Regions from separate parts of the Lysinibacillus sp. S1 genome, predicted to be linked through region 3. Evidence: riboswitches for the same ligand, from Rfam matches in the RefSeq annotation. Region 3 holds a riboswitch; each other region holds the start of a gene.
The links. A riboswitch is a leader RNA that binds a small molecule or an ion and turns the genes downstream of it on or off. The one in region 3 is predicted to bind cobalamin.
Positions count from the first base shown of each region.

Region 1: linked by a shared signal. The riboswitch ahead of ACHZEU_RS15625 (hypothetical protein) and the one ahead of ACHZEU_RS01820 (glutaredoxin) in region 3 are both predicted to bind cobalamin.
Region 2: linked by a shared signal. The riboswitch ahead of ACHZEU_RS23285 (energy-coupling factor ABC transporter permease) and the one ahead of ACHZEU_RS01820 (glutaredoxin) in region 3 are both predicted to bind cobalamin.

Region 1 covers NZ_CP173154.1:3,134,110-3,147,997, reverse strand. The annotation lists gene ACHZEU_RS15675 (methyl-accepting chemotaxis protein) at 1-1,162, opposite strand, end outside; gene ACHZEU_RS15670 (methyl-accepting chemotaxis protein) at 1,378-3,126, opposite strand; gene ACHZEU_RS15665 (arsenic transporter) at 3,209-4,504, opposite strand; gene ACHZEU_RS15660 (YebC/PmpR family DNA-binding transcriptional regulator) at 4,569-5,288, opposite strand; gene ACHZEU_RS15655 (low molecular weight protein-tyrosine-phosphatase) at 5,490-5,951, opposite strand; gene ACHZEU_RS15650 (1-acyl-sn-glycerol-3-phosphate acyltransferase) at 6,012-6,614, opposite strand; gene ACHZEU_RS15645 (putative RNA methyltransferase) at 6,694-7,527, opposite strand; gene ACHZEU_RS15640 (MATE family efflux transporter) at 7,530-8,897, opposite strand; gene ACHZEU_RS15635 (tyrosine-protein phosphatase) at 9,032-9,799, opposite strand; gene ACHZEU_RS15630 (ABC transporter substrate-binding protein) at 9,945-10,895, opposite strand; gene ACHZEU_RS15625 (hypothetical protein) at 10,879-11,436, opposite strand; cobalamin riboswitch at 11,594-11,792, opposite strand; gene ACHZEU_RS15620 (glutathione peroxidase) at 11,917-12,462, opposite strand; gene ACHZEU_RS15615 (hypothetical protein) at 12,543-13,097, opposite strand; gene ytvI (sporulation integral membrane protein YtvI) at 13,188-13,888, shown strand, end outside.
Region 2 covers NZ_CP173154.1:4,618,485-4,623,352, forward strand. The annotation lists gene ACHZEU_RS23270 (energy-coupling factor ABC transporter ATP-binding protein) at 1-774, opposite strand, end outside; gene cbiQ (cobalt ECF transporter T component CbiQ) at 771-1,544, opposite strand; gene ACHZEU_RS23280 (energy-coupling factor ABC transporter substrate-binding protein) at 1,550-1,822, opposite strand; gene ACHZEU_RS23285 (energy-coupling factor ABC transporter permease) at 1,826-2,572, opposite strand; cobalamin riboswitch at 2,721-2,906, opposite strand; cobalamin riboswitch at 3,159-3,341, shown strand; gene ACHZEU_RS23290 (ferredoxin) at 3,487-3,858, shown strand; gene cobJ (precorrin-3B C(17)-methyltransferase) at 3,863-4,868, shown strand, end outside.
Region 3 covers NZ_CP173154.1:337,852-351,739, reverse strand. The annotation lists gene nikB (nickel ABC transporter permease) at 1-17, shown strand, start outside; gene ACHZEU_RS01850 (ABC transporter permease subunit) at 20-829, shown strand; gene ACHZEU_RS01845 (ABC transporter ATP-binding protein) at 843-1,613, shown strand; gene ACHZEU_RS01840 (ABC transporter ATP-binding protein) at 1,623-2,429, shown strand; gene ACHZEU_RS01835 (DUF2089 domain-containing protein) at 2,620-2,985, shown strand; gene ACHZEU_RS01830 (SHOCT-like domain-containing protein) at 2,998-3,384, shown strand; gene ACHZEU_RS01825 (hypothetical protein) at 3,394-3,675, shown strand; cobalamin riboswitch at 4,046-4,224, shown strand; gene ACHZEU_RS01820 (glutaredoxin) at 4,341-4,565, shown strand; gene nrdI (class Ib ribonucleoside-diphosphate reductase assembly flavoprotein NrdI) at 4,562-4,921, shown strand; gene nrdE (class 1b ribonucleoside-diphosphate reductase subunit alpha) at 4,918-7,011, shown strand; gene nrdF (class 1b ribonucleoside-diphosphate reductase subunit beta) at 6,999-7,967, shown strand; gene dut (dUTP diphosphatase) at 7,980-8,417, shown strand; gene ACHZEU_RS01795 (copper amine oxidase N-terminal domain-containing protein) at 8,564-9,412, shown strand; gene ACHZEU_RS01790 (PaaI family thioesterase) at 9,496-9,987, opposite strand; gene ACHZEU_RS01785 (hypothetical protein) at 10,288-10,884, shown strand; gene ACHZEU_RS01780 (hypothetical protein) at 10,996-11,382, opposite strand; gene ACHZEU_RS01775 (DinB family protein) at 11,576-12,070, shown strand; gene ACHZEU_RS01770 (GNAT family N-acetyltransferase) at 12,118-12,672, shown strand; gene ACHZEU_RS01765 (glycosyltransferase) at 12,687-13,448, shown strand; gene ACHZEU_RS01760 (serine hydrolase) at 13,642-13,888, shown strand, end outside.

The sequences.
Region 1 (13,888 bases), 1.9 Mb from region 3:
GACTACCAAATACAGACTGAATATTCTGAACGAGATTTGAAGACTCCCGTGACTTATCCTTTAAGCTTTCTAAATTGACTAGGCCTTCTTCATTTGATTTTTTCATATGCTGTGAGGCATCTAACATTAATTCATTTTTATCATGCAATCCTTCTATTTGCTGCGCAAACTCGATAGCCGTTCGGTTTGTATCCTCTGCATCAGATGCTTGCTTGACTGCACCCTTGGATACTTCATTGATTGCTTTGACGATTTCATCACCATAGGCATTTGTCTCTTCAGCTACTGCGGTTAAATTTGCTGAAGTTGATTGTATTTCTACAATCGCTTCCTCCACATCTGAAATAAGTGTTTTAAGTTGATGTACCATTTCATTAAAGCCATCATTTAACTGTCCTATTTCATCCGAGCGCTGTAAATGCTCAATTTCAACCGTTAAATTCCCTTTTGCTACTTCACGTACACGTTTAGATAATTTTTGAACTGGTAATGCCAGGTGTCTTGATACAAGAATGACAACGATTGTCCCAATAATTATGGCACCTACTAATGTCAAACCAATTACTAGCAATAAAGAATTCGCCTCTGCATTAAAATCCTGCATATATGTACCTGATGCAATAATCCATCCCCAATGTGGATCTTTCTCAGAATAAATAATTTTATCCGCTAAGACATCCTGACCTGGTAGTTCAAATTCATATTGTGTAAAACCACCACCATCAAGTGCCTTTTCAGTTACTTCTCGAATAAAGTAATTGCCACTGCTATCTTGGTCATTCCAAAGATTATCTCCTTCTCGTGTTGGATGTGTTGTTAATGTTCCCTTATCATCCAACACATAGATATAACCATATTCCCCTAAATCACCCGGATAATTAATAGGCCGTTTTCCTTCGCTATCTTTCGGACCAAGAAATGCTTCTCTTACTCGTTCCTGTGCAACCTCTAAGGGTATGTCACCCTTTTCAACACTCTCGTTTGCGAGCTCGATTAATTGCAAAGCAGATTCAACACTATTGTAAAGTACCTGTTCTCCTATATCCTCCATCCCATTCTTAGCCTTACCATAACTAACTATACCAATTATTAAACTTGGAATAATTAGTAGTGCCAATGAAATAATAATCAATTTCCCCTGTATTGAACGTAAAAACTTCATACTTTAGCCCCCCTATTTTCTTCGTTCAACAATATATTACTTTATATTATGTTATGGTTTGAAAGTTTTCACAATGGGTAAAGCACAAATTATTTTCTTATTTCCCTTAATATGGTTTGTTTTATGCTAATCTCCAGTTAAATTTTAAATGCCAAAAATAAAAAGAACTATTTCTCCACAAGACATAAGCTTATAGAGAAATAGTTCTAAACTAATCATAATTTAAATGTATTAATCGTTTCTATAACCTCTTTCGATGTTTGATCTAATATTGTTACAACTTCATTTAATTTAGAAACCATCGTTACTTGTAAATCTGAGGCAGTTGCTACCTCCTTTGTTCCTAGGACACTATGCTTCGCAATAGCATTCATCTGTTCGGTAGTAGCTAATACTTCCTCAGAGCCTGCTGACATTTCTTCAATGACAGCAGAGTCATCTTGAATTTTATTATTCACCTCAAGGACAGATTGCAATATTTTCTCTAGACTTTCACCTATGTGTTGCACTGCTTTATTGCCTGCCTGTACATCTATGGTACTACTAGCCATCTCTTGTAACGCTCGATCAGTAATTTTCTTAAAGCTTTCTAAATGCATGTGTATTTCGTCAGCAGATGCTTTAGACATCTCTGCAAGTTTACGAACTTCATCTGCCACGACCGCAAATCCTTTACCAGCTTCTCCTGCTCTAGCTGCTTCTATTGCCGCGTTTAAAGCTAGTAGGTTGGTTTGATCCGCAATACTCGTAATGATGGTCACCATCTCTTCAATTGATCGGAACTTATCACCCATTTCCTCGACATGATTAGCCGTACGTAAAACAGAAGATTCTACGTTTTGAATTTGAGATACAACTTCTTGAGAATGACTAACACTTGTTTCCACAAGTCCCGTCATTGCTGATGATGACTCCGCAATTTCTGAAGTTGTATCAGCCAGTCGTTGAATACCAATCGACATCTCATTCATAGTTAATACAACCTCTTGATTATTTTGCTGCTGTTGCTCACTACCAGCAGCAATTTCAATAATTCGATCTGCAATTTGAGCGTTTGATTCTTCCACATGCTGAGAAGTCTCATCAATTTTTTGAACAACATTTTGTAAAGCAAATGTGCGTTGTTGAATCGTATGGAAAGTTTCTTTTAATTTTTGTAGTGATTCTCTGAAGGATTGTGCAAATATTGTAATTTCATTTGCTCCTTTTAGCTGGATTTTCTCCACTGCTATCGTTGCCTTAGCAATATCACCTTGAGCAAAACTTTGTGCTGCATCACCTAAATGTGCAAGGGGTTTTAACGCTCCATTAATATAACGATATAGGATGAACATAACAATACCTGTTAAAGCTAATATGACAATAATTAATGCAGGTAAAATAGCCGTTAATACGGCATTCGCAACATTGCTTACCTCTGTTGCTTCTATATCGACCCCAACAAAGGCAACAGTATTCCCTGCCTCATCCTTTAATGGAACAGTACCAGATAAATAATCTCCAAAATCACTATGTAAAATAGCGGAATAATAACTTCCTGTATTCTTTACCTTTTCAATATCCTTGTAGTATGTGGTGGAGGACTCATCTCCTATAGCTCCAGCATTTTCTTGATCATCTGCTGGCATACCGTCCACTAAAAAACGTACCTTTTTATCTTCCTGTGGTACTGCGAAAGTATAGGCATAGAGAACACCATTTATTTCACGTAATTCGTTGAGCTCTTCTCGAAGTCGCCAATATAACTCAGATTCTTTTGGTTCCTTTGAGAGTTGTTCATATTCAGCAGCATTTAGATGTTTTGCAATATTCTCAGCAACTGCAACTGCCTGTGTTCCCATGGTTTTATTAACAGATGATTTTGCTGTGTAGATAGTTGTTATAACGAAAAAAGATAACAAAGCCACTAACATTACCAATGACATTAACACTATTTTATTGCTTAATTTGCCTGTCGCTCGCATACTTTCCTCCTTTAATATACTGATATACTAATATCTTAATAGTTCCTATTGTACTATTTTTTCAACTATTTCGACAATAAATCTATGATATTAAGCATATCCAAATAATTAATGCAATTAAAGTGGCGAACAGTGTCGGAATGGTAAGAATAACACCGATTTTAAAATATTGTCCCCAGCTAATTTTAATGCCTTTCTGGGCTAATATATGAAGCCATAGCAATGTTGCCAGTGAACCAATCGGTGTCATTTTTGGACCTAAATTCGTACCAATTATATTTGCATAAATCAGTCCCTCTTTCATCATGCCCGATGCGCTTGTTTCTGAAATCGCCAAAGCATCTATCATAACAGTAGGTAAATTGTTCATGACAGCAGACAAAATGGCAGCGACAAATCCCATTGTCATCGTTGCTACTACGAAGCCCTGTTGTATAGCTAGTTCAAATAAATTTGCTAACATTCCTGTCATCCCTACATTTTTTAACCCATAGACAACCACATACATGCCAATTGAGAAGAACACAATATTCCATGGCGCTCCTTTTACAACTCTTTTTGTATCTACCACAGAGCTACGCTGTGCTAGCCATAAGAATATTGCAGCGACCCCACATAAAATAAAAGATACAGGGATGTGTAAAACCTCACCAGCTAAGAAGCCCACTAATAGAATCCCAATTACATACCAAGCGATCGAAAATAATTTGGGATCTCGGATTGCCTGACTTGGTTGCTCAACGGCCTCAAGAGAATAATGTTGTGGTATGGAACGGCGAAAAACAATGTAAAGTACTACTATACTTGCCACTAACGAAAAGAAATTCGGTACAAGCATATGAACTGCATAATCTATAAAGCCTATATCGAAAAAGTCAGCGGATACGATATTCGTTAAATTGCTAATAACGAACGGTAACGAGGTTGTATCTGCTATAAATCCACTTGCAATAATAAATGGAAAGATCATTTTTTCACTCAAGTTTAGTTTTCTCACCATCGCTAAAACGATTGGCGTTAGTATTAAAGCACCCCCATCGTTTGCAAACAAAGCGGATACAACAGCTCCAAGGCAACTAATATAAACAAATAAGCGAATTCCACTTCCCTTTGCAAGTCGTGCCATATGTAGAGCAGCCCATTCGAAAAAGCCAATTTCATCTAAGATGAGTGAAATTAAAATAATACCAATAAATGATAGCGTTGCATTCCAAACAATCCCCGTTACCTCTAACACATCATGCCAGGTTACTACACCTATTAATAGCGCAATAGCTGCTCCTATACAGGCTGACCAGCCAATTGATAGTTTTCGTGGTTGCACTATGACAAAAAATAATGTGACTAAAAATAAAATAATGGCTAAAGCAGTCTGCATCGTTTTCCTCCCTAATTAAAAACCAGTAGCTTAAATGCTACTGGTTTACTCATTTCGTTAATATTTATTCGCCTAAATCTGCATTGTGGAAAACATTTTGTACATCTTCTAAATCTTCTAATGCATCAATTAGTTTTTCAAACTTCGCTACATCGTCGCCAGTTAAAGTCACTTCTGTTTGAGGCAACATAGAAAGCTCTGCTACTGTAAATTCTTCTACGCCCGCAGCCTTTAATGCTTCTTGTGTCGCAAAGAATTGGTCTGGCTCTGCATAAATAATTACCGCTTCTTCCTCTTCTAGAATATCGCGAGCATCAATATCAGCTTCCATTAAAATCTCTAGTACTTCATCAGCAGTTTTACCTTCTAAGCCAATAACTGCTGTTGAATCGAACATATAAGCTACAGATCCACTGACACCCATATTGCCGTTATTTTTACCAAATGCTGCACGTACATCTGATGCTGTACGATTTACATTGTTTGTTAAAGCATCCACGATAATCATTGTGCCGGCTGGTCCAAAGCCTTCATAACGTAATTCATCAAAGCTTTCATCACCGCCACCTTTTGCTTTATCAATGGCTTTTTCTATAATATGTTTTGGAACACTGTATGTTTTTGCGCGTTCAAGCACTACTTTAAGTGCACGGTTTGACTCTGGATCTGGTTCGCCTGATTTAGCTGCCACATAAATTTCTCGCCCAAATTTTGCATTAATACGGCTTGTGCTTTGATCTTTAGACGCTTTCTTTTCTTTAATATTGTTCCACTTACGACCCATTGTTTCCACTCTCTTTCAAAAGATAAATTTATAAAAATAATAGATACACAGTTGTATATCTGTAAATGGTAATTAAATACTTATCGTATCTTTACTCTGCAAATAATAACACAATGATGCTTACAAAGCTAGATATACCAATGTTTCATTGAGGATGTTGATAAAGCGTTGCCTGGCACAGTATACGATTGTTGCGCCATCTTATAACAGCTCTTGTTTAATTTTTGCTAGCAATGCCTGACAGCCTTCTTGCACCAATTCATAGGTTTCCTGAAAATCACCTGTATAATAAGGATCCGGGACATCCTTACGATGCGCTGTTAAATCTAAAAATCGAAAAATCTTTGGTGAGTTTGGATGGCCTAGTATTGTACGGATATTACGAATATTGCTTTCATCCATTCCAATAATATAAGCAAACTTTTCAAAATCAGACTTTTGTAATTGTCGACCTTGCATATCTATTGTAGAAATACCATATTCCCTAAGCTTATCCTGTGTACCTCTATGTGGAGGTTCGCCAATATGCCATGAGCTGGTAGCAGCGGAATCCACTTCAATTTTATCTTCTAAATGTTCTTTTTTCACCATGTCGCGCATGACCGCCTCAGCCATGGGTGAGCGACAGATATTACCTAAACATACGAAAAGTACTCGAATCATTTTATTTTCCTCCTACAACAAAGCACTCAAAATCAATTTGATTCTGAGTGCCGTTTGCTTTTATTTTACGGGAATACGTTTCTGTAGTTCTTCTGTTAGAGCAACTAATTCATGCTCAAGGTGTTGAGTAAACTGCTCACGACCTTCTTTACCCTTGCCTGTTACATAAAAAGGCTCACCATAAATTAAATAGCCTTTGCCTCGCTTCATTACATCACCCACATTACGTGCACCAACATAAGCAGCTGGAACAATTTGCGCCTTTGCCAACTGTGCAATGGTAATAGCCCCTTGTTTTAAATCTGTTCCTTCTGCACTACGTGTCCCGGAGGGGAAAATCCCTACAATTTTACCTTCCTTCAATAACTGCGAAGGAATTTTAATCACGCTCGGTCCAGGATTATCACGGTCTACCGGAAAAGCATTTAAATGCTTAACAAGCCAGCCAAGCCCTTTCATTTCAAATAATTGCTTCTTCGCCATAAAGTGAATTTCACGAGGGTACATGGCTACACCAAGGTTTAAAATATCCACATAGCCAGTATGTGTACAAGCTATAATAAACCCACCCTCTTTCGGCAAGTTTTCTTCTCCGTATACACGAGCCTTTGAACCCATTAATTTTAATATTACTTTGACAACATTTGCTGCTAGTTTATACACTGTTACATTCCTACCTTATTCAATAGTTATTCCCATTGTAATCGAAAATACCAGTATACTGCAATTGCAGGTGACCAACTTAAACCTTCCCTACTAATAGATCCACATCAATCGTGATTTCATTTAGTTCAACGGCTGTTTGTTCTGCTTTATGCCAACCCATTGGTGTCATCTCTAATAGAGCGGGTACTAGCTCTTCTGAAAGCGGTAAAGTATAAGTTACACGTTCTACGTTTACCTCACAAAAACTTTCTTGAAAACGAGCTACAATTTGTTCATTAGAATAAGTTTCCTTGTTTGAATCTGCATATAATTGAGCACGCAGTTCCCGCAAATAACCACTTTGCGGTACAACCTTCACAAGACAGCCATTCGGTGTAAGAAGTCGTTTAAACTCCTCATAATTTGCTGGTGATAGTATATTTAAAATGGCATCGAAACTCGCTTGAGCAAATGGACTTTTAGCTAAATCCCCTACACACCAAATTTGTTGAGGATAATGACGTGCTGCAGCCAAAATGCCCTCCTTCGCTATGTCAATTCCAACGCCAATACCATGATCTCTATCATTCATAATGCGAGCTAAATGTGAGCCCTCTCCACAACCAGTATCGAGCACCGTTTTTGCAGAGCTTATAAGCTCACCGATTCGGGCTTCTACAGCATCATAAATCCCACTATCAATAACAGCCTTGCGGGATTCAAAAAGGCTCTTACTATATTTAGAAGCGGCGTTATGTGTCAGCATATTGACATAGCCTTGTTTCGCAATATCAAAGGAATGGTTAGAAGTACAAACCAATCTCCCCTGCTCATATACATGCATTGATTGCTGACAGATTGGACAAGCAAAAAGGGTGATATGTTGATCCATTAATGCCGCCCCGATAGCACGTTTCGATAATGCGCCCATTTCTATGCCTCCTTTTTGTCGTTCGGTGATACAAGAGCATAACGCTCCCATTTACGACTTTTCCATCTAAAGTATACGATAATTGCCCGCACCCATTCATCTGCTGAAATGGCTAGCCAAATTCCGACCAAGCCCCAATCCAATACAAAGACAAATAAATAGCCAAGCGGCAGGCTCATGCAAACCATTGATAGAAAACCAATTTTCACAGGGAATCTAGCATCCCCAGAAGCGCGTAAAGAGTTAATGACAACGATATTCATTGTGCGACCAGTCTCTAGCAAAATACTTAATGCTAACACGGATGCCCCAATCTTAATGACTTCTGGATTATCAGTAAATACCTGCATAAGTGGCTTACGGAATAGCGTAACGACTGCGACCATAATAATCGTAAAAGCAAATGCTGCACGAACACTTTTCCATAGCTGATGATACGCCTCATCTTTTTCTCCTGCACCTACATGACGACCAATAATAATGGCTGTTCCTGTACCAATGGCAATTGCAAATAAATACGTAAACATCGAAATATTCATAGCATATTGTCGTGCTGCTAGTGTTTCTGCTCCTAAGTAAGTCGCATAATATAAAAAGATGATTTGGCAAAATTGATAAAGTACCTGTTCAAACGCAGATGGTAAACCAATGTTTAATATTTTTCTCACATATTCCTTTGAATACTCAAAATAATATTGTAACTTTACGCGCACTTCCATTACCTGATACAGCAACCAGAAAAATACTAGGACGGCTAATCCGCGACTAATGACAGAGGAAATAGCCGCTCCTTTCACACCAAGCTCTGGTAAACCTAAATTCCCAAAAATAAGACCGTAGTTTAGCACAACATGTAAGACGTTCATGCCAAGCGAAACGTACATAGTTTGTTTTGTCCAACCATGTACACGAATAATTGCAGCGAGTGCATTAATAATAGCCTGTAGGAAAATAAAACTCCCAATGATGGCTAAGTAACTTTGTGCATAGTGGAGTACTTCTCCCTGCAAGTTCATCATTGTCATTAAATGTCTCGCAAAGAAGAAAAATAAAATACTCATTAAAAGCCCAACGACCAAATTCATCGTGACCGCTAACGCCGAGATCTTGGCAGCTTCAAAAAAGCGTTTGGAGCCTAAATACTGAGAAACAACAATAGATGCACCATTGCCCACTACCTCCAGAATCAAGATGGCAATATGGATATATTGATTGGCTGCACCTACTCCTGATACAGCATTATCTGATAAAGCACTGAGCATAAAAGTATCGGCTAGTCCCATCAACATAAATAGAAAAACTTCTAAGAAGATTGGCCATGTTAAATGGAATAGACTTAACTTATTTGTCTCTTTAATTGTGTCTGCCAATACTTTCACTTCTCCTATTTTTTCTTAAAAATCTATTGTATCTTATCACAAATATTCAGACTGTAAAGAGATTTATAGGAAGACAGCGCTTCCACATAAAAAATCCCTTTCACATCGTGTGAAAGGGCTCATTTTTAAATTAAGCAATAAGATTGTAATTGCTCTCGTTTTTCAATTGTTAGGCCAAATTCCTGCTCTAAAAACCCAGTCTTAGAACCATAGCGACGATCCATCGCATCCAATGCTGCTTGTAAATAGTCTTCACGGGCGGACATTAATGCATAAAATTGCTGTAGTTCTTGCTCATTATACTGATGCTGAATAGCCTGAGCCATTCGTTCTACCATTGGACGTAAATGTATATTAGTATCTAAATAATCCTCCATGATAGTCTCCACTGGTACATCTAAAGCTAGTAAAATAAGTGCTCCTCCAATACCCGTTCGGTCCTTACCAACTGCGCAATGATGTACAAGACCTAGATTATTAGGATTTTGAATCGTTTGCATTAACTCTTTAAATGAAAGATTGTTAAAAGGCATTTGTGCATAAAAATCCCGAAACATCTCAGGGCTGACCACTTTATAGAAATCTCTACCACCAGCATGGGTTTGCATTTCAAAAGCATGATTACCCTTCGCTGGGATTTGTATATATTGAGCATGCGAGAACACTGGGTTAGGATTATGATACGCCTCATTGTTATCGCGATAATCAAAAATGGTCTTAATCCCTAACGTTTCAAATAGCTCTTTATCCGACAGTGTCATTTTTCCAAGGGCAGCTGAGCGGTAAAATAAACCGTTCTTTACCCTACGCCCATCTTTTGTTTTATATCCACCCATGTCTCGGAAATTATAGACTGCTTCAAATGGAATTACCTTTGTCTCTAATTGCTCCAATCACTACACCTCCTAAGATTATCAAGCATACTTACTTTTATTTTAAAGAACAAACTACATTAATTCCAATTTTCACGCTAGGTAATAATTTAAACCACATAAAAAATGCTAGCTGAATAGCTGACAGCTAGCATGGAAACATTTCTTATTTAAATAACTCTGGGTACACAGCCTTCGCTACTAATTCTACAGCTTCACCAATACGCGGACCAGGTCGATTAGAGATATCTGTATCAATGGACAATACCGCTTTGTTTTGAATAGCTTTCACAGTATTCCAACCATCTCGTCCAAGAATTTCTCCTATTGGATCTTCTGTATAGTTTACTGTTGTTAAAATAACATCTGGATTTTTCGCAATAACATCTTCCTCATTCACTTTTGCCCAGCTATTCAAGTCAGAAAAAACATTATTAACATTAGCTGCATCTAATATTTCTTGCTGGAAAGTGCTAGAGCCTGCTGTATATATGTCTGGCTTAGGGCTAACCTCTAAATAAACATTTTTCGGCGTTTTTACATCCTTCACCTTCGTTTGTACTTCAGCAATTTTCGCTTTAATCTCTTCGTTTAATTTATTTCCTTTATCAGGAACATCCATCACAGCAGCAATTTGTTCGATATCTCCATAAACATCGTCGAAAGTAGTCGCAGATTGAATAACAAACACTTTAATTCCTGCGTCCTCAAGCGGCTTTAGGGCATCCTTATCACCGATTGTATAAGCAATGACAACATCTGGCTTTAACGCTAAAATTCTTTCACTGTTAAAGTTCATAGTATCCGAGACACGTTCAATTTTTTGTGCTTCCTCTGGGTAAGTATCGTACTCAGTTGCTCCTACAATTTTATTGCCAACACCTAAAGCAAACAAAATTTCAGTATTACTTGGTTGTAAAGATACAACTGTTTTTGGTACTTCATTAAACTCTATTTCCACTCCACGGTCATCTGTCACTTTATAGCTTGTTTTCTCTGCTTGTTGTGTATCTTGCGAAGCATCTTTATTTTTTGTATCTTCAGCAGTGCCACAGCCTGCTAATACCAGTGCAAGTAAGAGCACTGATAGCCATTGGAAATTAAATACTTTTTTCATTGTTATTCTCCTTTTTCTTTTTCATTGGGTAGGATTTACTAATAAACGGTATTTCCGCTATTCCAGCTTGCTGATTCATAAAAACAGCCATGACAAAACATACATTAGCTAATAAACCAAGGTAATCGAAAAGAATAGCTGGAACCTCTCGTTCTTCTGATACTTTGTGTAAAGTACGATATGATTTTTTTGCCTCACTGCGACAAAGATGTAAGGCTGCAGCAGCCTCTGTTCCTTGAGGTAAAACAAAACTTTGAATCTCTTCCTTCACATGGCGAACGTAAAAATCATAACGTTCACTTAACCAAGATAAATCCTCTTCAGTTACTGCTAATTTCCCACGTACTGAGCCATTCACATGATAAGCCATAGGTAACATAAGCAATAAATCCTCAGCAACAACTTGAACATCCTCTTTTTTTACCGCAGCTAATGCAACTCCTAGATGTGTTGTCAGGCTATCTGTTCGAATTTCAAAATCGACCGTTGAAGCTTTCTCACGCATAAATGGATAACAAGAATAACGGGCATCTTTTTTCACTTGCTTCCCCCCTATTTTCTATAATGAAAAATTCTTATTTGAAAGGCATAAAAAAGTCGCTCCTTTTTGCAAAGGAACGACAAAAATAACATAATGAGCCATCAAACTAGACAAAGCCTATGTATTTGCCGTATATCCTCCTAGCTTCCGAGAAGTTTTTATACGTTCAAATAAAGGTCGGTCTCCTGGCTTGTACAGTTCGTCACATGAAACGAATGTGTTATAAAGGACCTTCCCATCTTCTTTGAGACAGTGGTAAATCTTTATAATGGCTGCACTTACAGTTGCGGAAACAGCTCCGGTTTTTCACCGGATTCCCGATTATGCTAATTCGCACCTTTATTCTGCAAGAATATTTCATVTGTAAAGCAGTTTATCATATATGCTTCAGAAAAAATAGCTGTGCTCAGTTTTAAAATATAGCATTATTTCTACTTGAAGAGAAAACCCTAACTAATTTTTACATTATTAAGAAATTTACTATAATAGTGTTTCAATTGCTTTTTCAATATCGAGCTGTGAATCTGTTGGTTCAAAGCGTGCGACGGACTTACCATTAGCATCTACTAGAAATTTTGTAAAGTTCCAGCGAATATTACGACCATCTAAAAAGCTTGGGGCAAGTTGAACAATTGCTTCTGCCAACATTTTCTCCTGCATACTTGCCTTCCCAAACTCTCGGTAATCCACTTCATGCTTTAAATAATTAAAGAGTGGATGGGTAGCCTCTCCATTTACCTGTACAAGCTCAAAAATCGGGAATGTGACCCCATAGTTTACCTTGCATAGATGCTTAGTTTCCTCCCCATCTTCAGGATTTTGATGGCCAAATTGATCACAAGGGAATCCAAGAACTACAAAATTCTCTTTTCCATATTTATCATACATTTTCTGTAAGTCTTCAAATTGATATGTAAATCGGCATTGGTTTGCCGTGTTAACAATTAACATTGTTTTTCCACGATATGTTTCCATCGATAAAATTTCGCCATTAGGCTTCCGAACTAGATAATTATAAATGCTCATGCATAATCCCCTTTTTTCATTCATTATAGTTGACTATTCTATCGTTCATCAAAGAATTTGCACAAAAAAACACCACCTCGCTACTTTGAACGGATGGCTGACTTATACTTCTTTTTATATTTAGCATCTTGTTCTTCATTAATTAAACGATGGGCAATATCTAATAATTTCGAGTCATTTGTTTGATCATATAACTTTTTAAATGACATAATAATATCCTGACGAATAAGAGATGGCTGTTTTTCATCTATACATGTTTGAAATCTTTTAGCTAGATACGATACAACCAAATCTCTTTGTACTGGACCCGCCTGTCCAATTTTCCAAATTGCTTGTAATGCATGCCTTGCCGTAGCAGATTGTTCATCGTAAGTCACAGCCCAAATCTTTAAAAAATCCTCCAAGACCCTTTCTTCTGGATCACTTTTTGCAGCTAAAGCGCATAAAATTTGTGCAGCACGTGCACGAGAATAACCATTATTGTATGTAAGTGCTTTTATTAGCTGTTCCCAAACTGCATATGTCCAATCTACGGGTTCCTGCATAATTTTCATTAATTCCTCGTAAGATTCATATTGAATATCGCGATCATGCTCTGTTAGATTACTAAAAAGTTGCAAAATCTCTTTTTCCATAATTCATCCCTACCTTTATTGTTTCAGAACGTAATAAAATTTGATTTATGGTACACTTAACTTAATTTTTTTCGCAAAGAAGGTGAGTTTATGAATAAATTTAATGCTAGGAAATTGATTTTTCGGTTGATTGTGATAATATCACTACTTTTAGCTGTCTATTTTGTTATCCCAGTGTCCATGCCTTTAATACTTGCTGGGATTAGTGCATTTTTCTTAGAACCAATTGTCATGTTCTTTAAACGGAAATGGAAAATGTCACGGAAAATAGCAGTTGCTTTTATTTACATAGTGAGTGTTATTGTTATATCTATTATTTGTTATCTTTCTATTACACAAATAATGACACAAATAATTTTACTATCTAAGCAAGCTCCCTATTATATTTCCAAGCTATCAGATATGTGGCTTCATATGCAAGAAAATYTTTCTAAATACACAGAAGACTTTCCACCTGAAGTAAGTGCTTCGCTTCAAAAAACCACTATGGATTTCATAAAGAAAGTCGAAGAATCCTTTTTAAGCTTCTTTAATTATAGCAAAGTTTCTGCCTTCTTTTCAGAGATACCCAGCCTATTTATCAGTCTTCTCGTTTATATGATTGCGCTATTCCTATTTATGCTTGATTTGCCTAAGTTAAAGCAAATCACTTATAAATATTTAAAGCCCAATACAGCAAAGAAGATAAAAATTATTTTAAATCGCTTAAAAGATGCAACATTTGGCTATATGAAGGCTCACTTATTTGTAAGCTTTATTATTGGAGGCGTCACACTCATTGGACTGCTATT
Region 2 (4,868 bases), 430 kb from region 3:
CAATAGCTTCTTTTTTTGCAAAGCTATGACCATTTCAAAAATCCATGGACGTTCAAGATGCGCGCGATGTAACAATTCGTCTTCATAAAACAAGGTGATTGGATCACCGTTATAAATAATTTTTCCAGCCTCCATAACAATGATTAGATCTGCCCATTCATAGGCGAGAGGTATGTCATGGGTTGCTAGTAAAATGGTTCTCTCACCATCATCTAATTTGGCTAAGTATTGTAATACTTGTGTAGCATAATAATTATCAAGACCTGCTGTTGGTTCATCTAACAAAAGGACAGAGGGCTCCATCGCTAAAACACCTGCCATTGCTACACGTTTTTTCTGACCTACGCTTAAAAAATGAATGGGTTTATCAAGCAAATCTTTCACTTCGGTTTGCGCAACGGCCCATGCTATTTTTTCTTCCGTTTTTTCAGTAGACCAGCCGAGATTCAATGGGCCAAATGCTATATCTTGCTTGACGGTCCCTGAAAAAAGCTGATGATCTGCATTCTGAAAAACAATGCCGACTTTTTGGCGTAGGGCCTTTAAAGCTTTTCGACTATATTCCAGATCGTTGCCTTCGAATACAATCGTTCCAGCTGTAGGTTTTAAAATACCGTTAAGATGCTGAAATAAAGTCGATTTTCCTGCGCCATTATGCCCGAGTATGGCGATTTTTTTACCTTTTGGAATGTCTAATGTAATATCTGACAACGCCTTCGTACCATCCGCATAGGCATAAGATAATTGGTTGAGTTTAAAATAAAATGCTGTCATGTAAAATACCCTCCATATACGATGAGGACTAGTAAAATAGCTGCCATGCCTAGCCAATTTTTCTTGCTATAAGAGCCCATCTCTTGCCAGTAGACAGCCTCGCCTCCACGTGATTGCATGGCATTGTTGAGCTCTCGGCTACGCTGAAACATTTCCACAAATAATGCCACAATAAGCATGGAGACAGAGCGTAGCCATTGCATCGGTGAATGATAGCCAAGACGTGCTTGCTGGGCGAGATGTATATTTTGCATGCTTTCTAAAAACATAAAAATAAAACGATAGATTAGTTCGACGAGCTCCACTAATAAAGAGGGAAGTCGCCATTGTCGTAGCACATAACATATTCCTTGTACGGAAGTGGTTAGAATTAAAAAGTATAAACAACTAATGCTACCAAGGACAATAAAGAACAGCTGTTGCGCTGCTAAAACACTTGCATTCCCAATAAAGACAGTCCAATTCCTAAATGTAAACGACCAAATATGGGCAGGGAGTGTATTCGTTGATGATGTAAAGGAAAGTAAAATAGATACGAGACTTGTTAATAAGAAAAAGCTAGGTAGCAATAATAATTTGCCGTAGTATGCAAGCGGAATTTTTGCACCTAAAWTGATAAAAGMACTCATTACAAWAMATGTWATGAGTGAAAGTCGTTCATCTCTCATGWTGAGCGTTATGAGAAGTAGTCCAAGTGAAAATATCATTTTTTCTARCGGATGAACGGACGCTRGCTTATTCAGATAGGCATACTTATCAATGAGTAACATAATGGTTAACCTTCTTTGGGTTTGCCACGCATATAGCCGATGAAGTAGCCAATAAAGCCAGCTCCTATAGCTGCCTGTAGCACGAATAATAAGCTTTCGATTTCACCACTTGGTGGCTCCCATAGACTTTCAAACCATGGTTCATATTCCGCATTGATTTCACCGATAGCTGCTTCTGCTTCTCCATCAGCACCACCAAATTCAGCACCTTTTTGTATGAATAAGGGAATGATGGCTAACAACACAACAATTGCTAATAACAATAAATTTTTTTTCATTTGTTAATGTGCCTCCTTTGTTGAGAAAACACGTAACGTTTTTAATTCGCTAACATTGTATTTTTTCAAGAAATTCATCACAATGACCGTTAAAATTCCTTCACTCAMTGCTAAAGGAATTTGAGTTAAGGCAAAAATACCTGCAAACTTTGTAAAGGATGCCATAAAGCCTCCAACCTCTGAAGGAAAGGCTAGTGCTAGTTGTACAGAAGTCACAATGTAGGTACCTAAATCACCAAGCATAGCTGCAAAGAATATGGCTAGTGAAAATGACAACCCTACTTTTTGAGCCCCTTTAAAGACAAAGTAAGCAATAAAAGGACCAACAATAGCCATAGAAAAGGCATTAGCCCCTAAAGTTGTAATTCCTCCATGAGCTAATAATAAAGATTGAAATAATAAAACGATTGTTCCAATTACACTCATTGCTAGAGGGCCAAAGAGTACTGTCCCAAGTCCTACACCAGTTGGGTGAGAGCAACTACCTGTAACTGAAGGGATTTTTAGGGCGGATAGCACAAAGGCAAAGGCCCCTGAAAGCCCCAAAAGCATTTTTGTTTCAGGATTTTCATCAATGGTTTTTCGAATAGAACGCAATCCTAGAATGATAAATGGGATAGAGATCACCCACCAAAAAATAGCCCATTCGATTGGTAAAAAACCTTCCATGATATGCATGGCAAAGGCACGTTTTGGCACGATTAAAAAGGCCAGTAAAAAATAACTAAGTTTCCACCATGATAATTTCAAAAAGCTTTCCTCCTAACTAATTAATAGATTTTTAGAATATTGCGTGCGTAATTAAAAAAAGCACTTCTCCTTAGGTGGAAAAGTGCATAGCTAAAAAAGCAAATAACAGTCTCATCTGCTAAGCCGCACACCTATCCTCGTAGGTTGAAACGATCACTTATTTTTCGGCAGGTCTCCTGGCTCTAGTTCAATGCTTTATAGGTCTTCCCATCCGTTGGACAGTGACATATTCTATAAAGCTCCCTATTACAGTGGCGGGACCGCGCCGGACTCAAACCGGCTTCCCTTTTAAGCAAAATGACAAGCACTTTGCACCGAAAAACATTCAAATTGTGAGATTTCACGACAAAGTGTAACATGAATTTCCATAAATATGCTATACCTTTTATAAAATTTTTAAAATTAAAGGTCAACGGTGAATATTCTGATAAAAGTTTGTGCGCAAATTATATAGATTTATATAAATTTCATATCTAGTTCCATTCAAAATTGATAAATTTGTCATAAATTTTTAAAGAAATATTGAAATTTTAAAATAATAAGATATGATAAAGACAGTTTTCTATTTAAAATTCTAATAAAAATTTCATATAAAACGTCAATAAGTGCTCGAATAGCTCGAGATAATAGGGAAATTGGTGAAAATCCAATACAGCCCCCGCTACTGTAATAGCTGATGAAATCGCAAAGCCACTGGTACAAACTTGGGAAGGTGCGACAGTAAAATGAAGCTTAAGTCAGGAAACCTGCTTATTTGATTGTGCATGCAAACTTTTCGGAGGGAGAAGTTGAAGCGAAAGCGGGTACCTGTATTTCATTCTATTCGTTTTTATTTGGCTTCTACAAAACCTTTACTCTTCGTTATAGAGTAAAGGTTTTTCTTTTTCCAAAAAGCAAATGAGGGGAGACAGAAGATGACAACTTGGAATTTAGAGGGGATGAAAACACATCTCTTTATTTGCAATGGCAGTAGCTGCATGAAAAAGGATGGGGAGGAAATTACCTTAGCCATTCGAGATGAGATACAACGGCAAGCACTCGATCAGGAAATACATACGACAAGAACGCGCTGTAATGGACGCTGCAAGGATGCTTGTGTGGTAATCGCTTATCCTCAAGGAAACTGGTATCGTGTGCCATCAACAGAGCATGCTAGAACACTAGTACAAGATTTACATCATGAATCCTTATACAACGAACATGTCTTTACACTTCGTGAAGGTACATTACAGCGTACTGCTCAAACAACTGCCATTAAAGGGATCGAAAAGGTGAAAGAGGGGTAACAACATGGCGCAAAAAGGAAAAATTTTCGTAGTAGGCTTTGGACCTGGAGATTTTAAGCATATTACGACACGTGCAGTAGAGGCTTTACAACAAAGTGATATGATTATAGGCTATAAAACCTATGTAGAGCTGATTCAAGATTTAGTAAGTGCAAAATCGATTGTTAGTACAGGCATGACAGAAGAAGTGTCGCGTGCACAGGAAGCCGTTCGTCAAGCCGAAGCAGGGAACATCGTCTCAGTAATTTCGAGTGGTGATGCAGGCGTCTATGGCATGGCAGGATTAGTCTATGAGGTGTTAATTGAGCTAGGCTGGACAGAAGCAACAGGAATTGAAGTTGAAATTGTTCCTGGGATTTCTGCGATTAATTCATGCGCTAGCATACTTGGTGCACCTATTATGCATGATGCTTGTACAATCAGTTTGAGTGACCATCTAACACCTTGGAATTTAATTGCAAAGCGTGTCGAGGCAGCTGCAATGGCGGACTTTGTCATTGCTTTATACAATCCTAAAAGTGGACGTCGAACAAGACAAATTGTCGAGGCTCAACGAATACTCTTAGAATATCGTTCGCCAGACACACCAGTTGGGCTTGTGAAAAGTGCCTATCGAGAACGTCAAGAAGTGACCATGACAACACTAGCAGAAATGCTAGAACATGATATTGGTATGTTGACAACTGTCATTATCGGGAATTCGTCAACATTTTTCTATGACAATAAGATGATTACGCCCCGCGGTTACCAACGTAAATATACCCTGGGTGAAGAGAAACAGCCATTACGTCCACATCAACGTTTACGCGAAGAAAATGAACCTTGRGCAATGAACCAAGAGACAGGAACAGCGCGAAATGACTTTACGGCTGACCCTAATGCAGGGCGCTTTAATAAACCCAGTATAGCCGCTACGCCAAAGCCGAAAAAAACAGCTCTTGAAATGGCTACAGCGGCACTTGCAATGGTAAAAGGGACAAGCGCAGTCAAAGTAACACCGAAGCTTGTAC
Region 3 (13,888 bases):
AGGGTAGGAGAGATTAAAAATGAAATTTGTACGAACAAAAAGTGGCAACTTAACAGGATTAATCAGTCTATTCCTCCTTGTCATTACTGGCTTATTAGGACTGTTGGCGCCAATTTTAATGCCACACGACCCTTTTGCTGTCGATATTGCTAAGAAATTTTCAGTCCCGTCTTGGGACTATCCATTAGGTACAGATCATTTAGGAAGGTGTATCTTGTCACGCCTTCTTTTAGGTATTCGTTATTCTTTAGGTTCAGCGCTCATCATTCAGCTAGTCGCTATTGTTTTAGCTATCCTACTGGGTGCTTTTGTAGCGTTGAAAAGAGGATTAATTGATTTTCTTTTTATTCGATTATGTGATATTTTATTAGCCTTTCCGACACTCGTACTTGCATTTGGACTGTTAGGTATATTAGGTCCTAGCTTAAAAAATGTTTTAATAGCGCTCATTTTCACACAGCTTATTTATTATGCAAGAATGATCCGAGGTTTGTTTATTGGCATCAATGAGAAAGACTTTGTTCAAGCTGCTAGGATAACGGGCACTACAGGTATCCAATTAATTAGACGCCATTATATACCCAATCTATTGCCATCTATTGTCACGATTGTCGCATTAGATATCGGGAAGGTGATTTTAGAAATTGCAGGCTTTTCGTTTATCGGACTTGGGGTGCAGGCACCGATCCCAGAATGGGGCATGATGATCAATGAAGGAAAGCAATACATGAGACAGCATCCTGAATTAATGCTTTATCCAGGACTTGCCATCATCCTTGTTGTGTTATTGTTTAATCAATTAGCAAATCGTTTAAAAAGGCTTGACTAGGAAAGGGGAAGTTATGGAGAAAGTTTTAGAAGTGATAGACCTCACAGTCAAAATAGGGGAGAAAAATATATTAACCTCTATCAACCTGACAGCTTATAAAGGGCGAGTCCTAGGAATTATCGGGGAAAGTGGCAGTGGCAAGTCCATGCTTTGCCATGCCATCATGCAAACATTACCGTCCTTTGCCCATGTCAGCCAAGGGGACGTACTCTATCTGCAAGAAAATTTATTAAACGTTTCAGCTACTAAATGGAGAGCTTATCGTGGCAGACATCTTTCGATGATTTTGCAAAACCCATCCGCTGCATTTGATCATATTCAAACGATTGAAAGTCATTTTCGAGAAACATTAAAAGCACACTTTAAGCTTACAAAAAAAGAAATGAGACAGATCGCCCTTGATGCTTTGAAAAAAGTTCATTTACCTCAGCCAGAGCAGCTCTTGTCCTACTATCCTTTCCAGTTAAGTGGAGGCATGCTACAGCGAGTGATGATTGCTCTGTCAATGGCGATACAGGCCTCCCTCTACATCGCAGACGAGCCTACGACTGCTCTGGATACCATCAATCAGAAACAAGTATTAACACTATTTAATCAAATTCGCTCAGAAACAGATGCTACCATACTCCTTGTCACGCATGATTTAGGTGTCATTGCTGAGCTTGCGGACGATGTGGCTGTGATGTATCAAGGAGAAATCGTTGAGCAAGCAAATGTTTTTGATTTTTTTGATGCGCCTCAGCATCCCTATACCAAGAAACTTTTACAAGCGAGAATGCTATGAGGTGATAAAATGACGCTACTAGAAGTAAAAAATATTGAGAAATACTATGCGCAAAGACCATTTCTATTCAAACGAGGACAGGAAGCCCCTGTATTAGAGAATGTGACATTTTCACTTCAGGAAGGAGAATGTCTTGGCATCGTCGGTCAAAGTGGTTCTGGAAAAAGCACATTAGGGCGCATTATTTTAGGGATTGAACGACCAACAAACGGAGAGCTGATCTTTCAAGGTGTCAATTTATACGAAGCACCCAGCAAAGAGAAAAAAATGATACGAAGAAATTTACAGGCTGTTTTTCAAAATAGTTATCATTCATTTAATCCAAAACAGACGATTTTCGAAATACTCGAAGAACCGTTTTTGAATTTCGAGCATTTTAGCAAAGCAGAGCGACAACAGAAAGTAAGGGAATTACTAGACTGTGTAGAGTTAGAGTGGGCAATGGCTCAAAACTATTCCTCACAGCTAAGTGGGGGACAGCAGCAACGAGTCAACATTGCTAGAGCTCTTGCATTAAAGCCGAAACTGATTGTTTTAGATGAGGCCATTAGTAGTCTTGATATGATTTTGCAAAAGACGATTATAGAGCTACTGCAAAGACTTCAAAAAGAGCTACAGCTTGCTTATCTATTCATTTCACATGATTTACAGGCCACACGTTTTATGTCAGATCGCATCCTTGTGATGCAGCATGGTCAGCTAGTGGAGGAGATAGGCAAGGATGGGACATATCAGCACCCCGCTTCACAAGCGTTATACAATGCAATTTTGCCATCACACCCGCGGGAAAGAAAAAAGAAGGATAGACCCAATTAAACAGAAACGCCATTTTGAGAAATTAAAAATGGCGTTTTCTTAATTTTTAAAGCAATATAGAAACAAAAATAAATAAAATTAATCAAGATATTAATTTTATTTATTTTTTAATTAAAATTATTAATTTTATTATTTACATCTTTAATTTCTTTATTATATAATCAGCTTAACTTAAAGGAAGGAGTTCACTATGGCTTATCAAGTAATCACAAATTGTCCTGTCTGCAGTAAAACATTAAAAATTACGAAGTTACAGTGTTCTCATTGTCACACGACCATTGAAAATGAGTTTGAATTGTCGAAGCTAGCATCCTTATCACAGGATCAGCTTCATTTTGTGGAAGTATTTTTAACCTGCCGAGGAAATATTAAAGAGGTTGAAAAGGAACTGGGGGTTTCGTATCCAACAGTTCGAGGCAAGCTAAATGATATTATTTCATCCCTTGGCTATGCTCAAAAGAAGAAAAATGAAGTAGATGAGAAAAAAATTGTAAGCATGCTTGAAAATGGCGAAATCACAACAGATGAAGCCATAAAGCTCTTAAAAGACGAATAGGGAGGAACGACCATGAAAGAGGAAATTACAAAAGTGTTAACGATGATTCAAGAGGGCAAAATTGATGCGGATAAAGGATCAGAGCTGATTCAAGTGCTACAACAGAAAGAAGAATCAGAGAATAAATTTGTGGAAAAAACAAAGTATTTAGATAAAACGTTAAAGGTCCGTGTTGTATCCACCGAAAATGATAATGTCACGGTAAATTTACCAATTAAACTTGTCAAAGCCGTATTGATGGCAGGACACAGCATCGCTGCAAGTATTCCGCAATCTGAAAAATACGTAAAAGATATCGACATCAATCTTCTTCTTGAAGCAATTGAAAATGAACTAGATGGACAAATTGTAGATATAAAATCAGCAAACGGAGATTCCGTTGCAGTCTTCATTGAGTAGAGGCGACGAATGATGCATGTAAAAGTGAAAGCAAAAGACGTTCGCTTTACCGTCCCTGTTCCCTATACTGTGCTAACCATTGTCCTCTCCATTTTAACTTCTAAATGGATTCAGCAACAAGCCAATAAGTGGACAAAGGCATACTTCGATAAAAAGAAAATAGACTTTACCTTTCCCCTCATCGACAAAGAAATGTTAAAGCCGATTATCAAGGAACTACAAAATTATAAAGGACTTGTGCTAGTCGATGTCAAAGCTCAGGACGGGACTGAGGTTAAGGTTAGACTATAATCCCAATGATAGAATGGTAAGAGCATGTTATGATAAAAGCATGCTCTTTATTAATGTAATGAGCATCATTTGAAATGGGTAAGAGATGATCATTATTTCAGGACTTACGATAGAGACAACTATTTTTCAATGGTACATAAAATAGAAGATTTCTTTAAACTCAAATTAGAATTCTAGATCCATTTTAATAGAAAATCACGTACATCGTTAAAAATAGATTTTTGATTTGGGTATAAGTGATTAGTGGTAATCTATTTGGAACTACATAATTAAAAATACTGAATAATCCAAAAATAAAGAAGTTTAGAATCTAGATTTACTTTTCATTTGAAGGATGGTAAACTTAAAACTATTGAACAACAACAATATATTGTGTTCGTTTTACTAAGGTACTACTATATGTAGTTTAAAAGGGAAGTTCGGTACAATTCCGACGCTGTCCCCGCAACTGTTAAGCTGACGATGATAGCATCCACTGTGCATGCGCATGGGAAGGAAATCAGAGAATGAAGCAAAGCCAGGAGACCTGCCTTTATAAAACAAATTAATCATTTCTTCGGGGATTAAGAGATGGGAACGTCGGTATTTTTAGTATGTTAACGTTTCCATTTTAGCTATCTCTCTTAAAGAGATAGCCTTTTTATTTTATGAAAAGAGGGATTTCTATGAAACTTTATACGAAAACAATTTGTCCAAAATGCCTGTGGGTAAAATCTGAATTACAACGTGCAGGACTTGAAGCAGAAATTGTTAACATTGATCACGATGAACAAGCTAAGCAAACCATTATAGATGCAGGTTTTTTAAGTGTGCCTGTTTTAGAAATGAATGAAACCTTTATAGGAGATGTTCAGGAAATTGTTTCTCAAATTGAGTTGATTACCCTATGATCGTTTATGCAAGTCGTACAGGCAATGTCCGAAATGTTGTATCCAAATTAAAGGCAGAAGCTATCGAGCTCTCTGAAGAATTGCGACTGAATAAGCCGTATCTTTTAATTACCTACACAGATGGTTTAGGTGACATTCCAGCGAAGGTGCAACGCTTTTTAGAAAAAAACAGAGATTTTTGTAAAGGAGTAGTTGCCAGTGGCAATAGTAACTTTGGCCATCATGTATTTGGCGCTGCTGGTGAGAAAATTGCTACTACCTATCATGTACCCTTAGTAAGGAAATTAGATTTACGAGGCAATCAAACAGATTATGAAGCAATACAAACGTTTTATGAAACGAGGGTAATGAGATGAAAACCTATTTAAAGCTTAATAATGACGTACTGAATCGTTATAGTACAACTGGATTACTTGAGTTAGAAAAAGATCGTGAAGCTACGCGCCGCTACTTTTTAGAGTATGTCAACGTACGTTTGCGTTATTTTATAGATATTGAGGAAAAAATCCGCTATTTAGTTGATGAGGGCTACTATGAGAAAGCATTTATCGACATGTACGAAATGGAATTTATTAAGAAGTTGTATAAAAAAGCCTATGATTATAATTTCCGTTTCCCATCCTTTATGAGCGCCAGCAAGTTTTATGATAGCTATGCTATGAAAAGTCGTGACGGCGAAGAGATTTTAGAAAAATATGAGGATCGTATTGTTATTATTGCTTTGTATTTAGCTCAAGGCAACACAGCTTTAGCAGAACGTTCTGTCGAAGCGATGATGGAAGCCTATCAACCTGCCACACCAACTGCATTGAATAGTGGCAAGAAAGCACGTGGTGAATTAGTAAGCTGCTTTAAATTATCAATGGATGACTCCATGAATAGTATTGCTGAAAATATTGGCTATTGTTTAGAGCTATCACGCCTTGGTGGTGGAGTTGGGGTCAACTTAACAGATTTACGTCCATTAGGTGATCCAATTAAAGAGATATTAAATCGTGCAAGTGGTGTCATCCCAGTAGCGAAACTGTTAGAAAATTCTTTCAGTTATTCTAATCAGTTAGGGCAACGAAATGGCTCAGGTGTTGTCTATCTAAATATTTTCCATGCAGACATAGAAAATTTCATTTCATCAAAAAAACCAAATGCTGATGATAAAATTCGCCTCGCTACCCTTTCAACAGGGATTATTATACCTAGTATTTTCTTCGAACTGATGAAACGTGATAAGGATATCGTTTTGTTTAGCCCATATGATATTTTTAAAGAATATGGCAAACGTATGTCTGAAATTTCCATTTCAGACATGTACTACGAGCTACTTGATAACCCTAAAATTCGTAAAATTAAACGTTTAAATGCACGTAAGCTTTACACAGAGGTGAAAAAAGCACAATTTGAATCAGGCTATCCGTTTGAAATCTTTGATGATAATGTCAATAAGGTACATCCTTTAAAAAATATTGGACGTGTCAAAATGTCCAATTTATGTACAGAAATCTTACAAGTACAAGAGACAAGTATCATTACGGACCAGGATCAACCAAATGACTATGGATTAGATGTATCGTGTAACTTAGGTTCCATCGATATCCATGCAGCAAGTAAAGTCAATGATTTCGGCGCATTAGTCGATACAGCCATGCACCTATTAACGAATGTATCGCAAATGACGCACATTAAGAATGTACCGTCTGTTGCAAAAGCCAATCAATTAATGCATTCAGTAGGGCTTGGCTGTATGAACCTCCATGGGCATCTCGTGACAGAAGGCATCCTGTACGGCTCAAAAGATTCCATTGATTTCATGGATCACTTTATGGAAGCGATGAACTATTATTCTCTGAAATCTTCGATGGAAATGGCGAAAGAAAAAGCTGCAACCTTCTACCGATTTGAGGACAGTGATTATGCATCAGGTAGCTATTTTGACCAATATATCAATAAAACTGAAGAAGAACTATCGCCTGCTGTGTTGAAGGCGCTTGGCAATATTCCAATCATCACAAACAAGATGTGGGAAACGTTAAAGCAGGATGTAATGCAGTACGGTCTATTCCATTCCTATCGTTTGGCTATTGCCCCAACTGGTAGTATTTCATATATTCGTAGCTGTACGGCTTCAATCGCACCATGTACAGAGCGCGTAGAGGTTCGTGATTACGCCGATAGTAGAACCATTTATCCAATGCCTCATTTAACAAATGACAATAGTCATTTATATGTGGAGGCGTATGATGTGAATCCTTATGATTTAATTGATTTATATGCAGCTTCTCAAAAGCACGTTGACCAAGGTATTTCCATGACGCTTTATGTAAAGGACAATTGGACAACCGAACAATTGGCTAAAGTATACATTTATGCGTGGATAAAGGGCATTAAGTCTGTTTACTATGTTCGTCAACGATTACAAAGCTTAGAGGAGTGTGTAGCATGTCAAATATAATTTATGAGGCAGTCAATTGGAATAAGGCAACAAGTGAGCTTGCCCAAATATTTTGGGACCAGCAATGGAAGCAAATTTGGTTTCCAGAAGAAATTGCGGTCAGTAAAGATATTAAACAATGGAAAAGCTTTGAGCATCAGGACACATATAAAAAAGTATTTGCAGGATTAACCTTACTGGATACTGTACAAACAAATATCGGGATGAATCGTGTTGCTGCTTATACAGACGATTTACAGGAAAAGGCTGTCCTAACCGTTTTTGATGCATTCGAGGCGATACATGCCAAGTCCTATTCTTATATTTTCACAACGCTTTGTACAAACGAAGAAATCGACGAGCTATTTGAATGGGTTAAGAAAAATGAATTTCTACAGTATAAGGCCAATAAAATAGCAGACATTTATAATAGTATTGAAGAAGGCAATCCAGAGAGCTTATGGAAAGCGATGTTTTCATCCGTTATGCTTGAATCTTTCCTGTTTTATTCTGGCTTTTTCTATCCACTATACTTAGGAGGACAAGGCTTCCTACGAAACAGTGCCGAGATTATTTCACTCATCTTGCGCGATGAATCTATCCATGGGGTAGCAGTTGGATTTTTTGCTCAAAATTTATTCAAGCAATTTTCAAAGGAAAAGCAAGAAGAGCTACATTTATGGGGCTATGAGCTATTATTAGATTTATATCAAAATGAAATGAAGTATACAGATGATATTTATGCGGAAACAGGATTATCACCTGAAGTGCGAGCATATGTACGTTATAATGCAAATAAAGCTTTAATGAATGTCGGCTTTGAAGCCATGTTCCCAGAAGAGGAAGTTAATCCAATTGTGATGAATGGTATTCGTAATGAAGGCTCCACATATGATTTCTTTTCACAAAAAGGTGCTACCTATGCCAAGGCAAAAGTTGCGCCAATCACAGATGACACATTCAATTTTAATCGTTAAGGATGAAGAACAATGAATCTAGAAGTAAAAATTAAAAAAGTTCACGCTGATGCCATGCTACCGATACAAGCCAACCCTGGTGATGCAGGCATGGACCTCTATTCCATAGAAGCAGTAGAAATCCCAGCAGGCGTAGCCAAACTCATTAAGACAGGTATACAGATTGAATTACCTAAGGGAACGGAAGCCCAAATTCGACCAAGAAGTGGATTAGCATTAAAGCATAGTGTAACTGTACTGAATAGCCCAGGCACTATAGATGAAGGCTATAGAGGCGAAATCGGTGTTATTTTAATCAACCATGGTCAAGAACCATTTATCGTAGAAAAATCAATGCGCATTGCTCAAATGGTTATTCAATTTGTTCCTTCTATTCAATTAGTGGAAGTAGATGAATTATCTCAAACGGTCCGTGGAGAATCTGGATTTGGTGCAAGTGGTACGAAATAGCGTACCTATATATAAACCTCATAAAGTTTACTTAAAAATCCTGCTTAAAATGCAGGATTTTTTTGTTACCGTTGCTAATAGCCGAAGGAAATAATAGGGTTCATATGGAATGAAGTAATGATAGCGAAGTAAAGGAGCTAATAATCATGAAAAAAATATGTTCAGGTATTTTCCTTATGTTGATTGTCATTGTTACATCTATCACAACTGCTACAGCAGCTAGTAGTCAACTAAAAGTGGACGGTATGACAGTACAAACGGATGTGAAACCCGAAATAAAAAACAATCGAACAATGGTACCTTTACGCGTGATTAGTGAAAATTTAGGGGCTAAGGTGCATTGGTCGGATGGGCAAGTGATACTGACCCAAAGTGAGATGAAAGTCAGTTTAAAGTTAAACAGTAGTAAAGCCACAGTAAATGGAAAAACGGTATTATTGGATGCAAAGCCATACTTAAAGAATGGACGCACCATTGTACCATTACGTTTTCTAGCAGAAACCTTTGGCTGTAAAGTTCAATACGATCATTTAACGATCTCTATCGATACAGAGCCATTGATGATTAAGGGTGTGGAAGTGAAAGCATTACTTCATGAATACCACATGACAATGGGGGGAGTAGTCGAGCAAATCAATGGCAATGCCTATATGGAAGAAATGCACCGTATATTTACTAAAAATATGGGCAAGAAGATAAAACAGCCTAACGACTACACCTGGTCTGTCCATAGCACCGTAATTGGGGGCTATTATAAAATGGGCCAATATGATTTCCTGAACAAGGAAGGTAGTAGCATAGCACGTTATGATCTCTATTCGTTGGTGCAATCTTCAGATAAACCTTTGACTGGACAGCCAGACGTGTTGATTTATGACGCAGCTGTTGACCAATGGTATAAGTTTAACAAAACTGCCAGTGACTCTATTTATTCGTTAATGGAAACTGCCACGAGAAATGGCTTTGTGACAGTTATTAGTAATACAGTTCCTTGATTATGAATCCATTAAAAACGCAGTAGAAGAGCACATCTATGAATAAGATGTGCTCTTCTTTATTTTAGTGAGGATAAAAAATGCTAATCATTTTTATTTAGAAAAGTACTAGGCATTACTACAAGGACAACTGTTCCACGAGCACAAAGCGTATCCTGCGCGTAAACTTCAGTTTCTACTTTCCATTTCTTCGGATGAATTTCTTCAACAGTGCCAATTGCCTTTAAGGGAACATGTTGGGGTGTTGGCTTTAGGAAATCTACATTAAGGTTAGCCGTTACAAATCGAGGTGGCTCCGCTCCATCACCAATTTCATGTCCATTTTTACGATGCAAGGCAAGCGCTGCCGACCCTGTTCCATGGCAATCAATTAATGAAGCAATTAAACCACCATAGATAAATCCTGGAATACCCATATATTTTGATTCAGGTGTATAGATTGTAATCGTCTTATCACCATGCCACCCCGTGCGAAGATGATGACCATCATCATTCAAACGGCCACACCCATAACACCAAGCGATATCATCTGGATAAATATCTTGAATTGCTTTTTCCACTTTTAATTCTTCCATTCTTCTCTCCCCAATACTCTAGTATTATTAGTTTCTAATCGAACGTTAATCATTTAAGTATAATTAATCATTTCCATTCCATCAATAAAAATCTAAATATTCCATCTATTTAAACTATGTAAAAAAGCACTACCATAAAGTTGGACAAATTTTATTAGTGACAGATGGGGAGGGCTGGTATCAGGAAGAAGGAAAAGCTGCATAGCTTGTAAAACGCTGGCATGGTGCAACAATAGAAAGATGGTATACTATGATCGTTGCATTGCTGTGCTGAAGAAGGAATTAAAGGAGTCAAAAGGTATGTCATTAAAAAATATAATCGATTGTATTTGCAAGGAAGCAACTAATAAAGACAGTAAAAAATTAGAAGAATTACTAGAGCAATTGTATGATTATGAAAGTGCTAAAATACTTGATATTTACCCTTATCAGATAAAAAGTAATGAAAAATATAGTCAAGTTGAAGTATTCTTCGATAAATTAGAGATGGTCGATTTCCAACAAAAAACGCAGGATTATCATTCGTACCAGAAAAGCCTTGAAAAATTCGAGAGATTTTTTGAATTGATGTGGTTAAAATCATCTGAATTTTATGCATTTTATTATTTACCAGATCCTTTATATAAGGATCAATTGTATTATAAAGTCTACGAGAATGAGTGGGGTAAAATTATACCTAAAGATCTTACAGAAGGAACTTTTGTAAACATTGATGAATACACAATGTTAAATTCACTAATAAAATTAGCTGTTTCGGACCATCTCCATTTACATTTTATTTTACCTGAGGAGAATATTGTATTTAGTGGGAATGGCTTAGCCTTTTTAATTTACAGCCAACATAATCTTGAGTTATTAGAAAAGGTTGCTAATACGGAGGGGCTCTATATTCGTTGAAAAAGTGAGTGAACATTTCCCGCTACATGAAGCCAGATAAATATGAAACATACCCTAAAAAATAGCAACAATCTATGTTTCTTACAGATCGTTGCTACAATTATCTAAAAATCATTTATTTTGCTCTTGATAATTAATGGCCTCTTTAAATTCATCGGTAGCTAGGATATTGTAGAACATATTTCTACTGTTTACGTTTGCTATTGTCCCAGTGATTGTATTATCAATCCATAGATAGTATTCATCATCGTTTAGTTTGATCTTATACTGCGGAGCAATTTCGTTATCGACCTCACCGAATTCTCTAGCTTTTTTAAATGTTTTTTCTATAATTTTAATATCTTTCGCATCGGAGATTTGTTGTAAAGTATCGGGTTGCACTTCATCGAAATTAATTAATTCTTGAATTTCTATCACCTCCGATGCTTCTTTCTGATCGTTACAAGCAACTAACGCTAAAGAACAAATCATTAACAACAAAATTGTTTTTATTTTCACCTTGTCTTCACCCCTTTTTGTTCAATCTAGTATATTCCCTTATGAACATTTCTTCAAACTGCAAAACCCTCAAAGTATTTACATATTCTAACAGTCTAAAAAAAGCTTTAACCACAGCATAAAAACTTATCTGAGAGCTTTCCCCTTGAATGGAATTTATAGTATGCTGATTAAAAGGGAGGAGAGGGATTTTATGGTTAAACAATTGATTGTTGGGGATACAACACAGGAATTGGCTTCTACTCGTCGTATGCTGGAACGCTTGCCTGACGAGCATATGACATGGAGGCCACATGAGAAATCAATGACACTAGGAGGTCTGGCCACGCACCTAATCAATCTGCTAAACTGGCGAATGGCTATTTTACAGTACTTAGACTTTGATCTTTCCGCCGTTCCGTTGCGACGAGAGGCATTAGAAAAGCGAGCTGACATTCTGGATGAGTTCGATACAAACGTAAGAAAAGTGGAAATGATGCTTATTGGATGTGATGAGAAAACGCTCGGAGAGGAATGGACACTACGTCACGGTGACCATATTATTCGCCAAGAGCCTCGAGCAATTGCGTTCCGCACCTTCGGATTAAGCCACATGGTCCATCATCGGGCGCAGCTTGGGGTATACTTGCGACTTCTCGATATTCCAGTACCAGGCATCTACGGCCCCTCTGCAGACGAAGAAGCCTAGTAAACTACTTCCATGAATCGCTATTTAGAAAGGTATGAGGTGTTCGATTGACTAAGATAATGACGAAAACAGAACGATTAATTATTCGATTAATGGAAGAGGGAGATTACTCTTCTTGGCTTACGCAATATGAAAATCGTTTACCTTCCCAGCATAAATACGATGAAGGTAAATTAGATATGAGCATCTGTACGAAAGAATGGTTTCGTGATTTAGTTACTAAGCATCATCAGATGGCTGAGGATGATAAGGTGTATGTATTTGGAGTATTTAGAAAAACAGATAATACGCATATTGGTTTTGTAGACTTTTCCACAATTATGAGGGAAGAATTTCAATGGGCTAGGTTCGGGTATACCATTCATAACCATTTTTGGAGAAAAGGTTATGGTAAAGAGGCTGTAAAGGCAGCGATTGATCTAGCTTTTGAAAAATTAAATTATCATCGAATAGAAGCTCATATAAACCTCGACAATACGGCATCTATAAAATTAGCAGAAAATGTTGGAATGCTTTATGAATGCACGAGGAAAGGATTCATATACGAGGACAACAAGTGGACTGATCAGCTGGTTTATTTTATAAATGCAGAAGACATTTAAAAGGGAGGAGCTGTATGTACGACATGGAGAACTCTTTAGAAGTGCAAAAGAAAGAGGATATAAAAATTTCAATAGTCATACCAGCCCATAATGAAGAAAAATACATTGGAAAATGCTTAGAATCTATTTTAAAGGCTTCCAAATCCTTTGAAAATCAAGTAGAGATTATTGTTGTTTTAAATCGCTGTACAGATAGAACAGAGGAAATTGCAAAATCGTATAATTGTATCCTACTAAAAAATAGCGATAAGAACCTTTCGAAGATTAGGAACGCTGGCGTTGATATAGCAAGAGGGGAAATCATCGTCACAATTGATGCCGATACACAGATGAACGAACATGTGTTATCGAAGGCAGTGGAGAACTTAATCACAGGTAAGTACATTGGCGGGGGCGTTACAGGAAAGTTTGAAAGAATGTCCTTAGGAATTTTTGTTTCAGCTTTGTTGTTAATCGGACCAATATTTTTAAAATATGGTGCAATTTCTGTAGGCATCTTTTGGTGCTACAAAAAAGATTTTCAAGCAATTAATGGATTTAATGAAAATATGCTCATGGCAGAAGATGCCGATTTTGCTAAACGATTAAAAGATTGGGGAAAAAAGAACGAAAAAAAATACGGAACAATTCAAAATGGAATGATCACTTCAAGCAGAAAATTTGATAAGCATGGAGACTGGGTTTTACTTAAACGTCCTAAAATGATCCTAGCATACCTTAAAGGTACAGATCAGAAACATGCGAATGAAGCATATTATGAAAATGAAGATAGATAAAAAGAAACCGTAACGTTAATCGAACAAGGATTAACGTTTTTTTGTTATCACACTAGCTGGAAAAAAGAAAAGAATTGAATAATTTTTTATAATAAATTATTCTTTATTACATCAATATTGATGATTCATTTTAGCGAAAGGATGGGGATTGATATAGCTGACGTCAATGTGTCAAACCCTAACAATCAGAATGATGAATAACTTTGAAGATTTAATAGAAAAAGAGTATTCCAATATAGCAGGCATCGCTATTAGAAAAGATAATTATTTAATTTACGAAAAATATTTTGATGAGTACACCCAAGATGATGCTTTGCATATAGCATCTGTCACTAAAAGTATCATCTCCATTCTTATTGGAATGGCAATTGATAAAGGATATATGAAAAATATAGAACAGCATGTGTTAGATTTTTTTCCAGATTATACAGTGAAACGTG